3 regions of the Peribacillus suis genome follow, and region 3 is predicted to be linked to each of the others. Evidence: riboswitches for the same ligand, from Rfam matches in the RefSeq annotation. Region 3 holds a riboswitch; each other region holds the start of a gene.

Region 1 (4,058 bases), 1.4 Mb from region 3:
AAATGATTACAGCCGTAATGATTGCTAAAATAAGTGCAGTGACCCATTTCTCAACTCCAAAAGATGCTTGGAACGCACTTGTAATCGTATTGGCCTGAACTGAATTGAAAGCAAGTCCAAACGTCAATGAAATCAAAACTGCAAACGTGATACCCATCCAGCGTGCATTTAATGCTTTTTCCATATAATAAGCTGGACCACCACGGAATGCTTCTCCGTCTTTGACCTTGTAAATTTGAGCAAGTGTGCTTTCAATGAAAGCAGAAGCAGATCCAATCAATGCGATTAACCACATCCAGAAAACTGCTCCCGGACCACCCGTTGTGATGGCTATAGCCACACCTGCCAGATTCCCCGTTCCTACCCGGGAAGCCGTGCTGATACAAAAGGCCTGAAACGATGATACACCTTTCTTATCTGCCGTAGCACCTTCCCCTAGTAACCTAATCATTTCTTTCACCATTCTAAATTGTACGAATTTAGTCCGAAAAGAAAAATAAATGCCCATTCCAATTAATAATATAATCAGTATAGATGACCATAATAAATCATTTGTTTCAGTAATAAACTTTTCTACTATCTCCATTTTTAAACAAACCCACCTCTAATTATTTCAATACAATACCTTTAGAGTTCCCGCTTTTGCAAAATAGTAAACACTTAAGAATAAAGATGACTCCGTATATTGTATTTAATTATACTATTTTAATATTATTGAAGAAGGATATTAGTTTTTTGGAACATAAAAGAATTAAAGATTTCATCCACACTTTTCATTCGAAGTCACTTACCCTAAAAAAGCCCTGGCGACAATGCTCCAGGGCCAACATTCATGATTTTACATTCATGATTTATTGATACTCTTCCACCCATACTATTTTTATTTCTTCTTCGAGAACCCGGGAAAACCTATTAAAATGGCTATGATTCCTGAAATCCCGATTAAGACTGGATAGAAAGAATAGGGTAGGATACTGATAGGAGAGATGTGTGCAACACCGGCAGCTAAAAGTAGTTGTGCCCCGTATGGCAATAATCCTTGAATACTACAAGCGAAAACATCTAGTAAGCTGGCAGATTTCCTGGGATCAATTTCATACTTTTCGGCAATATTTTTTGCAAGTGGACCAGCAATGATGATGGATATGGTATTGTTTGCCGTTGAAAGATTCGTTAAAGCAACCAATCCCGCGATGCTGAACTCAGCACTTTTTTTTGATTTGCTTTTTTTCGTCACGAGGTTCAGTAGGTAATCTATTCCGCCGTTATGTTTGATAACCGAAACCATGCCTGCAATCAAGATCGCTAAGAAGGAGATTTCATACATCCCAGCCATTCCATCTCCTACTTTTTGAATAACCTCCATTGCATGATAACTGCCATCCGCTAAACCGATTATTCCAGCAAAGACAATGCCGATAGAGAGAACCAAGAATACGTTGATCCCCGCCAATGCTGCCACTAGAACACAAAGGTAAGGTAGAATTTTGACCCAACTGTAGGCTTCTCCAGAAATTGTAGCTTGTTCACCCATCGTCAGAAAACCAAGGATAACACATGTAATTACCGCAGCAGGTAAAACAATAAAAAAGTTCACTTTGAATTTGTCTTTCATTTTCGTTCCCTGTGTACGTACAGCTGCTATAGTCGTATCCGAAATGAAAGAAAGATTATCACCGAACATTGAGCCACCAATGACCGCAGCCATGGAAAGGGCAACTGAAATCTCCGTCTGTTCACTAATTCCTACTCCAATTGGTGCTAATGCCACTATCGTTCCCATACTTGTCCCCATAGATAATGAGATAAAGCAGGCGATAATAAATAACCCCACCATTAATAGATTTTGCGGAACGATCGAAAGTGCTAGATTCACCGTAGATGCTACGGCTCCCATCCCATTTGCCACTTCCGAAAAAGCCCCAGCCAATAGGAATATGACAACCATCAACATAATATTTGAATCCCCGGCACCTTTACAAAAGATTTCTACTTTGTGATTGAATGATTCCTTTCGATTCATTGCCAGTGCCACAGCAGATGCAATGGCAATGGCAACAATCACTGGAAATGTGTAAAAATCTTTTGTAATCACACCTGAACCTATAAATAATATCAAAAAAACGATAAACGGCGTTAAAGCCCATGGATTCCCTTTATTGTCTAAACTCATGATGTACACCTCTTTATTATTTTTGCATGGTATTGGATACTCTTTTTGGACTCTCTAAATTTTCCGGCATCCCTTCATTTTAATATAAGCATGATTATAAAATAGTAACAAACCATCAAGAACAGATTCCTATCCTATGAGTACAAAAAGACCTCTTCCATTTTATTACAAGAAGAGGTCTTTTAATCTATAAACACTCCTCTTATCTTTCAGGTCAATCGCCTGCTGGATTTGGCACAGCACTCTAAATAAGTCTGCTGCCGAGACATCTTCGGGCCAGTCCCTCAGTCTCTCTTGATAAGAAGTAAGAAATATTCATTTTTTTAAAGCAAATATAAGAGTACAGCATTTTAAGAGTTTTCGCAAGGTAAAGTATTAAAGATTTTTATAAACTTGTTGAATGCATTATTTTTTAGCTTTCGGGGCCTAAAGGTAGCTAGTGTGAAAGCACATGACACTTTTACTCTTCTACACTGATGGGTACCACTTTGCCATCTTCTACCGCTCCGACGACGACTTTTGCTGCGAATCCACCATTTTCGTCAATCGAAGGTATATTGTAAATTTTCTGTTCAGGTGCCGTGTTTGTCAGCCCATCCTGCATATGTTCACGGATGGCTTTCACATCCTCGACTGTTCCTGCCGCTTTCATTGCCTCCACAAAGGCATACATAGCAATGTAATTCAACCCCACTTCAGAACTGGCATCTTCCTTATAAATTTTTTTATATTTATCAATGAATGCCGGTGCTGCTTCTTCATTGGAGTCGATAAGCGGAAGCACACCAATCGAACCTTCCAATGTTTCGTATGAACCGGCAATTGGCTTCATTTGATCCAGTTTCGCCTGGTCCATGATAATGAAACCGCCTTTAAAACCTAGTTCTCTTGCTTGTTTTGCAACCTTGGCCGTAGGCTCCGACGCCCCACCGATGAAAAGGACATCAGGCTTTTCTTTTAAAGCATTTGTAACAGTCGTGAAGAAATCCGTTTCTTTAGAAAAATCAATTGAGGCATTATACACGACTTTACCACCCTGCTTTTCCCAATGTGGTAGTAGGTTTTCCGCCCAGTCTTTCCCGTACTGGGAAGATGGTGGCAATGCCGCGATTTTTTTGCCGAAGTTTTCCATTGCATACGTAGAAAACGGTTCAATATACCCTTCATAATTTGGCGGGATCCTTACTGTTAATGAATTTCCGCTTTCCGTGATAGCTGGTTCACTCGAATAGGCACCGATGATGAATTTCTCTTTTTCGTTAAAAACCTGTAGGGCCTGTATCCCCCCGCTATGAGGAGTGAAAATAATCGGAGTTTTGTATTCCTGGATTAAACGTTTAGCATTTGAACCCGTTTCATTCGGTAAGTACTTATCATCCAACGAAACCAGATTGAGCGTATATTTTTCCCCTTCCACTTCGAACCCACCGGCATCGTTGATTTCATTTACAGCCATCTCCATACCATTTAACGTTCGTTTTCCATATAAGGCTGCTGCTCCACTCAAAGGGCCGCTAAAACCGATATTGATAACATTCTTCCCTTTACTGGCCTTTCCTCCCCCACTTGATGCAGGGCTGTCTCCCTTGTTACACCCCACTAGTGCCGTTAGGACGAGTAATATCATTACAAAGAATACACTCAACTTTTTCATAAAAATCCCCCATTCATTTTTAAACTCTTATGCTCCGATATAGGCTTTCCGTACTTCATCGTTAGACAATAATTCTTTTGCGGTCCCTTCAACGACAATTTCCCCATTTTCAAAAACATATCCTTTATCTGCAATGCTAAGAGCCACATTCGCATTCTGTTCGGCTAGTAGAACGGTTATTCCTTCCCGGTTTATTTCTTCGATGACTTGGAACATCTGTTCAACAATCAA
Region 2 (4,058 bases), 720 kb from region 3:
AGAATAGCGGTACATGCCTTATAAAAGTCCTGCTTCGTCCGGATCGGGAATCCGGTAAGGACCTCTGCTTCAGGTATATTGGGCGTGACAAGTGTAGCAAGTGGAAGTAAATCAGTTTTTACCGACGAAACGGCCCTCTCATCTAACAGATGGTGTCCACTTTTGGAAATCATGACAGGATCAAGGACGACGATAGCCGGTTTAAATAATTTTAGCGAATGGGCGACGGTTTCGACCGTCTCCTTTGATCCAAGCATCCCTATTTTTACTGCGTCGACACGAATGTCTTCAAATACGGCCGCAATTTGATCGGTGATCACAGGGAGATCGATGGGCTGTATAGATCGAACTTCCAAGGTATTCTGTGCCGTAACGGCTGTGATAACAGACATGCCATAAACCCGATGGGCCGAAAATGTTTTTAAATCAGCTTGGATGCCGGCTCCGCCCCCAGAGTCAGATCCGGCGATCGTTAGTGCCCTTTTCATAAAAAAACCCCTTCATATAATGATTTTTTAAGAGAACTTTCAATAAAAGAAAGCCTATAATTGCGCCCGTTAAAGAACTAAGAAGAAAAGCTGGCAGAAAACCAAAAAGTGCCGCTTTTTTTCCCAATAATAAAAGCGCGATCGGATAACAGGCGATGGATCCGAGAATGCCTGTCCCCACTATTTCTCCCAAGCAGGCGTGTCCCATCCTTTTTGTTTTTTGGTAGAGGAAGGCCGCCAGCAGGGCACCAATCATGCTGCCCGGAAATGCAAAAATGGAACCTGTACCTGTCATGTTCCTGATAAGGGATACTAAAAAGGCCTGGGTCACAGCAAAAAGCGGCCCCAACATAACGGCTGTCATGACGTTGGTTACATGTTGAATAGGAAACACCTTCGCAAAACCAACAGGGATGTAAACGAATGAGCTAGTCAGGGTAGTGATGGCCGTGAACAAGCTAGTCAACGTCATTTTCCGTAATAAGTTACCCGTGTCTAGCATTTAAAGCGGCCAATCCTGTTCGTTGTGAACCATGTCCCAAAATAAATATTCATATCGGGAGGTCATTAAAAAGTGTTTCTCTAATCTTTTCAATTCCTTTTCAGGCATATCTTCCGTCAGTTCGTCTAACAGCTTGGCCAACCATTTGTGCGCATCTGCGAATTCGGGGGATGCATACGATTGAATCCAAGCGATATAGCGATTTGTTTCTAGTGCTGGACCATTTTGTTCTTTTAATAACGAGCCAATTTCATAGTAATCCCAGGCACAAGGAAGTAAGCAGGCAATAAGGTCGGCTAAAGTTCCATGATGGGCAGCATTGAGCATATAACCTGTATAGGCAAGGGTAATCGGAGTTGGTTCGGTATTTTCCAATTCCTCAGAACTAATTCCGAACTCCTTGCAGTAGCTCCTATGCAAATCCATTTCTACCTGTAGAGTCTCATTTAAAATACTCGCAAATTTGGTCATGATCTCAAGGTTAGTGGCCTTGATGGTCCCTAAGGCAAAAAGCTTGGCATAATCCATAAGATAGATATAGTCCTGCTTTAAGTAATAGGCGAATTTCTTTTCTGATAGTGTCCCGTCTCCAATTGCTTGAACGAAAGGATGAGTATGATTCTTTTTCCAAATTTCTTTTGAACGTTCGTGAAGTCTAGCACTGAAAGTTTTCATTTGGGTTTTCGCCATGATTTTTCCCCCTTATAATTCATTCACATACAAAGGAGGGGAGTGTCCAAAAATGAAGAACAGCCGCTTTCATATAGAAAGCGGCTGTTCTAGGAATGTACGAATCCCTTTTTCAACCTGCTTTCCTCCGCTGGTATGACCAGATCAGGTACAAAGGGTTTGATTCTCAGCCTATTAATGGCTCCCCTAGCAGCTTATTATTCAATTAAACGAAAACCCCGTTCCTGAAAACGGAACGGGGCAGATGGATGAAGTCAAATATACGACGACGATATCATCCACTTTCCTCCGCCGGCATCACCCGGATCAGGTTCAAAGGGTCCGGAACATCATTCCATCTCAGTCTTATAGAAGACTCCCCTAGTGGTATTTCGTATGTGATTATTGTCATCATATCAGATAAAAAGGAAAATGCAACCTTTGAATCCAATAGAATTTTATGAGTATCTTGTGGCGTGAAAGGGGTAGTAGGATAAAATCCCCATTGGCAAATGGAGCATACCTAACCCACGGTCAATTGGAGGAAAATATAGTTATTAGCAAAATAGGGATATGGTCTTACCTTGTGCTAAAAGGGCACACGGAAAAATAATATAAAAATTAAAAATTATTTGAATGCAATTGACTTATCCTTGCAAGTGGGATAAAATCATGTCAAAATCATTTATATTCTGTATTCTTATCCAGAGAGGTGGAGGGACTTGGCCCTATGAAACCTCGGCAACAGACCCATCGGGGAACTGTGCTTCTTCCAACAAGCAATCGCTTGGAAGATAAGAAGAGACGAACGGACCTCTGTCGACCTCTTCTTGGATTAGAAGGGGTTTTTATTTTTGTCAAATAGGGTTTAAGGATCCCGTACAACAGGTATATATATTTTGGCTTTAGCAAAGCCTATAAGATTAGGGGCATTATATGTGGAAAATATGAATAAAAGGAAAGGGGCCATTCATATGGCAGAGTTTTTCGAGAAAAAAGAACAGAGGAGAGCATTGTTGATAGAAGAACTATTATCAAATGGTGTATACAAAACCTCTGATGAAAAGCATCTCTATGATGCTCCATTAAAAGCTCTTGAAGATGAATATAAGATTGTTATAGATAAATCAGGTAATGAGTCACCTCCAGAGTGCATGACTTAGTTAACCTATAGTGAACAATCAAAGAGAAAAAGCATTTGCTGTGTAAAGGCAAATGCTTTTTCCCTTTTAAATCGACATAAAAAGTACAAAAGATAAAAGATTAATAGGTATTTTGTCACATTCATCTAGTAAAATAACATATTTAAATCACGTGAAATGGTTGATTTAACCTAGTGTTTTGGTTATGATGAAAATGTAAAATAATTGAAAAATAGGAAGTGGTTATATTGCAGCCTCCTCACATAACAGCAGTTGAAAAAATTGAAGAAAAACGAAAAGAAATGATCATGTTAGCAAAAAATTATGGTTTGACAAGCAGGGTGACCATTCAAGCAAGTCAAGAGTTGGATTCTTTATTGAATGCGGTCACACATATAAAATTCCTGGGAGTTTGTAGCGAATAATCAGTACATCCCAGACCATTCAAATCCAGGCAATCGCCTTTTGCAATGGAAGTCATGTAGTGACACGTTTACCAAGAATGACCAAATCGCGTTCCACTCCATCGAGTTCTGCTATTTTCGGTAAATGAGCCCATTTTTCAAAACCGAATTTTGAAAAAAGCTTAATACTTGGTACATTGTGTGCGAAAATAAATCCAAGAAGTGTCTTAATCCCTATCTTCGGACTCACCTCTATAGCCTTTTGGATTGAAAGTTGTCCAATTCCTTTCCCACGGAACTCCTCATCTATATAGATGCTAATTTCAGCGGTAAAATCATATGCGGGTCTACCATAAAAAGATTGAAAACTCATCCATCCAGCTGTTTTTCCATCATGTATGATCATATATAATGGCCGTTTGAGAATATGATGTTCTTCAAACCATTTGAGCCGTGATTCTACTGTAACTGGTTCTGTATCCGCAGTGACCATCCTCGAAGGTACTGTAGAATTGTAAATTTCGATAATTTTAGGCAAATCCTCAAATACTGCTTCCCTGAATTCTGTAAACTCCTTCATCATTAAGCTCCAATCCATTTATTATGGCATTCCAATCACCAGTACAGGTGCGTCATGCAATTTAATTTTTATTAAGTTATTCAAATGTTAGGCTTGTCCTCTTTTTGGGTATTTAAAAATAAAATACTTCCTAGTGAATACAAAAGGAGAAGCAAAACAAATGAAGAAAATCGTTGGCTTATTTTTTATTGTACTTGTTATTTGTTTAGTTGCCTATGCGTTTCAGGCAGTAGATGCGAAAAACGATCAAAGAGTCATGGCATTTGGAGATTC
Region 3 (4,058 bases):
ATGCACGGGCACCTTTCACGGGCAGTGAACGTGATTTGCTATTGGAAATGCAACAAATGGCCCCTAAACTTCCTATTCATTTCTTGCTGAATAAAATGGATACCATCTATAGTGATCAAGTGGCAGTCAGGATGGAAGATGAAACATGGGATAAGGTGAATGCTTATTTCCCGAACGCGAAGGTATTTGCTTTCTCCAAGCTTTATGACAGCAAACAGCAACTGCAGGATCTAGCTGTCTTCCTTCACGCAAACTATCAAGATAGCAATTGGAAGGAAATGAGGGCGGAGAAGCTCCTTGCCTTCACGCGTAAAACTTTATCCTATCTATTAGAAAAACGGGCAGCGAATGAACGGAAATGCGAGCATTCGATTTCTTGGAATGAACAGATGGAAGTGAAGTTGAATGGCGCTACGAATCAGTTGACTGATTTGGAAAAAGAAAAAACCGAAAACATTACAAGATCTTATCGCTTATTAAAAGAAGAAGTGAAAAAACAGCTTTCCACACGAATTCCTGAATTACTGCGTGATTGCTCTAAAACATTATCTGAGAATAGTGACTTTAGCCAAGTGCATATACAGTTGAATCAGGAAATGAACGATCGGATCCAGGCATTTATATCCGATAAAATCATGCCGCAGTATTTCCGCTCGCTTCAAGACTGGATTGCTACATCTGAGTTAGAATTCACGCAAAGCCAACAGTTCATGGATGAGATGAGCGCAGGCTTCAATGAGCTATACAAAGAAGAACGTATTGTACTGGCCGGGGACTTCCGGGTCTTGGATGACTGGCGCCGTGATGCGGACCGGATGACAAGCAGCATCCGGATAGAAAATGTAAACATATTACTAAGAAGGACCCCATCTCAGTTGATTCTTAAGGGAGCCGGGAAGCTATTTGGTGCGATTCCGCAAAATAAAGCGAATATGTACAATCGATATAAGAAGTTCTTGGAAAATGAAGACTTCCAGGATGTTGCCGATATGATCAGTGACAGATTCCTTACTCAGTTTGGATTGTTCGAAAAATCCTTGGAACGTGACATATCCCTGTTCTACCGCAGTCCATTTGCCATCCTTGAAAAAAATATCGAACAGACGAAAGCCGAAATCAAAGAACAGCAGGCTACATTGGAACATATGAGACAAAATCCTGAAGTCTACCGTGATCCGATTACCCTGTTCGAAGTGAAACTGCGCCAATTCGAACGCCTTGAAAAAATCGAGAAAAGACGCCTGGCGAAACTGCAAGGAAAATAAAACATTTAAAATATTCTAAAAACTATTGACTTAATGACTATATCCCTATAAAGTGGTACTTACCATAACGAAACGTAACACATTATATTCTCTTATCAAGAGTGGCGGAGGGACTGGCCCTACGATGCCCAGCAACCGTTCCAATTAGGAATTGGTGCTAAATCCTGCAAAACAGAAATGTTTTGACAGATAAGAGAGGGATAAGTCTGCAAACCAGCTGATTAAACCTCTCTATTTTAGAGAGGTTTTTATTTTGTGTTTATGCCGAGCTAACAGATAAGAATAATGTAAAAAATAGGGGGAATTAAAATGGGAAAATCAATTTTAAAAGGAGCTTTCGTTTCCGTCATCGCTTCGGCGTTGCTTTTGACGGGGTGTTCTTCGGGACAAAGTACAGGGGAAGCGAAAAAAGAGGAAAAGGTATCTTTTGAAAATGTTCCAGAACGATTTGCGAAAGGCGAGGGAGCTAAAATTAAAGTCATTCGTAAAATTGGCGGAGATGATCACACGGCCCAATACTTAGCAGGGGCGCAAGAAGAAGGAGAAGCACTTGGCTTCCAAGTAGATACTTTTACGGCCAATGGCGATACGGCTAAATTCCATGACGCCATCGCTCAGGCTCTGGAGGAAGACTATGATGGCTATATCATTTCCCATGGTGATGATGCAGCGACAGTGAATGACGTACAAAAGTTGGTTGATGCAGGGAAAAGCGTAGTCACATTCGATTCCATCGGCGATTTAACGAAAATTGATGGGGTAACAGTAACCTCACAAGATGACGAAGCATTGGCAACTCTTGCTTTTGACAAATTGATTGAAGAGCAAAAAGGCGAAGCGAACATTGCATACCTTTGGGTAGATGGTTTCCCTCCTATGGTGAGAAGAAATGCCGTGTATCAAGAAAAGCTGAAAGAAAATCCTGGCATTCATGAAATTGAAAGATTCGGAGTGGCATCTTCAGATACTTCTGTCCAGACGCAAAACGCGGTATCGGCGATGTTGAACAAGTATCCAAAAGGTAAAATAGACGCAATTTTCGCAACCTGGGATGCATTCGCTATCGGAGCAGCTCGTGCGATAAAAGAAGCGGGGCGCGATGAAGTGAAAATCTATGGTATTGACGTGTCCAATGCCGACCTTCAGGAGATTCAAACAAAAGGAAGCTCATGGTCGTATACCGCAGCGGTTGATCCGAAGTTGATTGGTGCAGTGAATATGAGACTGCTAGCGAAAAAACTAGCGGGGGAAGAAACGCCGCAAACCTATGATTTAGAAGCATCATTGATATCTCAAAAACAGCTTCAATCATCGAAGGACGCTGTCAATATGACCAATCTATCCGGCATTGTTCAAGGCTGGGGAGTATCAACGGAATTTGAAGAAGACTGGATGAAAGTATTGAAAGAACATTATAAGAAGTAACGATCAGAATCAGTAGACACTCTCTTTCAAGTTGAAGAGAGTGTCTGTTTAATGGGAGGGATTGGACATGGGCATTCAACTAGAAATGAAACAAATATCGATTGAGTTTCCAGGTGTAAAAGCGCTTAGTGAAGTTGATTTTTCAGTACAGTCGGGAACAGCACATGCATTGGTCGGCGCAAATGGAGCAGGGAAATCGACGCTAATGAAAGTCTTATCAGGAGCTCATGTCCATTATACCGGCGACATTTTTCTAAATGGCCAGGTACAGGATATCCGGTCGCCAAAGTCGGCACAGGAAGCTGGCATTCAAATTGTGTATCAGGAAGTGGATACGGCCCTCATTCCTTATTTAACGGTTGCGGAGAACGTGATGCTGAATGAATCCGTACAGAACATGGGGAGAAAACAAATCATCAAGTGGAAGGAATTACATAGAAAAGCGACGGAAATCTTGGAAGATATGAACATCCATGTGTCTTCGAAAAAACTGGTAAGGGACCTTACGTTGGCCGAAAAGCAGATGGTCTTGATAGCTAGGGCCGTTTCAACCGCATGTAAATTCTTGATTCTCGATGAGCCGACTGCTCCGTTAAGCCATACGGAAACAACGGAACTATTCCGGATTGTGAATGAGCTGAAGCAACGTGGTGTAGGCATTATTTTCATTTCTCATCGTCTACCCGAGATATTTGAAGTGTGTGAGGACATTACAATCATGAGAAATGGGAAGAGTGTGAGGCGCAGTAGAATTACGGATATCACACAAAACGAAGTGATTGAGCAGATGCTTGGAAAGTCAATGGAAGAACAGTTTCCCGTCGTGAATGCCGAGATTGGTGCGGTGATGTTTGAAGTGAACCGACTGTCGGATGCCGATAAAGTCAAAGATGTCAGTCTTCATGTGAGGGCCGGTGAGATAGTCGGTTTAGCGGGCCTTGTCGGGGCAGGGAAAACGGAGCTTTGTAAAACGCTTTTCGGTCATACGGCCATTATAACGGGGGAAGTTGTGCTGAATGGAAGGAAGCTTATTCTGAAAACGCCCCATCATGCTGTGAAGAGCGGCTTGGCACTAGTCCCCGAAGAACGGAGGAAAGAAGGCGTTCTCGTACAGGAGTCTGTTACTACGAACCTGACTGCTGCAAGTGTCGGGAAATTCAGTAAGGCATTCAGCTTCGTCGATCGCCAGGCAGAAAAGATAAAGGCGAAAGACCTGATAGCCACTCTTGGGATCAAAACGCCTTCAGAGGAAGCGAAGGTCGAAAACCTATCAGGGGGCAATCAGCAAAAGATCGCCATCGGAAAGTGGTTATTGGCTGATGCGGATGTATACATATTCGATGAGCCGACAAAAGGCGTCGACGTCGG

The links. Region 3 has a riboswitch for S-adenosylmethionine ahead of AC503W_RS02340 (sugar ABC transporter substrate-binding protein). Riboswitches for the same ligand answer to the same signal wherever they lie in the genome.
Region 1: it holds a riboswitch for S-adenosylmethionine, as region 3 does, so the genes downstream of both, AC503W_RS09315 (Na+/H+ antiporter NhaC family protein) here and AC503W_RS02340 (sugar ABC transporter substrate-binding protein) in region 3, are expected to answer to the same signal.
Region 2: it holds a riboswitch for S-adenosylmethionine, as region 3 does, so the genes downstream of both, AC503W_RS05940 (Fur-regulated basic protein FbpA) here and AC503W_RS02340 (sugar ABC transporter substrate-binding protein) in region 3, are expected to answer to the same signal.

Annotation. Positions count from the first base shown of each region.
Region 1 covers NZ_CM182019.1:1,896,380-1,900,437, reverse strand. The annotation lists gene AC503W_RS09320 (alanine/glycine:cation symporter family protein) at 1-586, opposite strand, end outside; gene AC503W_RS09315 (Na+/H+ antiporter NhaC family protein) at 881-2,173, opposite strand; SAM riboswitch class I at 2,373-2,477, opposite strand; gene AC503W_RS09310 (ABC transporter substrate-binding protein) at 2,634-3,827, opposite strand; gene AC503W_RS09305 (ABC transporter ATP-binding protein) at 3,855-4,058, opposite strand, start outside.
Region 2 covers NZ_CM182019.1:1,196,894-1,200,951, forward strand. The annotation lists gene thiD (bifunctional hydroxymethylpyrimidine kinase/phosphomethylpyrimidine kinase) at 1-488, opposite strand, end outside; gene thiW (energy coupling factor transporter S component ThiW) at 457-990, opposite strand; gene tenA (thiaminase II) at 991-1,680, opposite strand; TPP riboswitch at 1,786-1,878, opposite strand; TPP riboswitch at 1,947-2,052, opposite strand; SAM riboswitch class I at 2,357-2,460, shown strand; gene AC503W_RS05940 (Fur-regulated basic protein FbpA) at 2,559-2,822, shown strand; gene AC503W_RS05945 (aspartyl-phosphate phosphatase Spo0E family protein) at 3,050-3,226, shown strand; gene AC503W_RS05950 (GNAT family N-acetyltransferase) at 3,279-3,785, opposite strand; gene AC503W_RS05955 (DUF459 domain-containing protein) at 3,946-4,058, shown strand, end outside.
Region 3 covers NZ_CM182019.1:476,228-480,285, forward strand. The annotation lists gene AC503W_RS02335 (GTP-binding protein) at 1-1,265, shown strand, start outside; SAM riboswitch class I at 1,355-1,461, shown strand; gene AC503W_RS02340 (sugar ABC transporter substrate-binding protein) at 1,575-2,690, shown strand; gene AC503W_RS02345 (sugar ABC transporter ATP-binding protein) at 2,758-4,058, shown strand, end outside.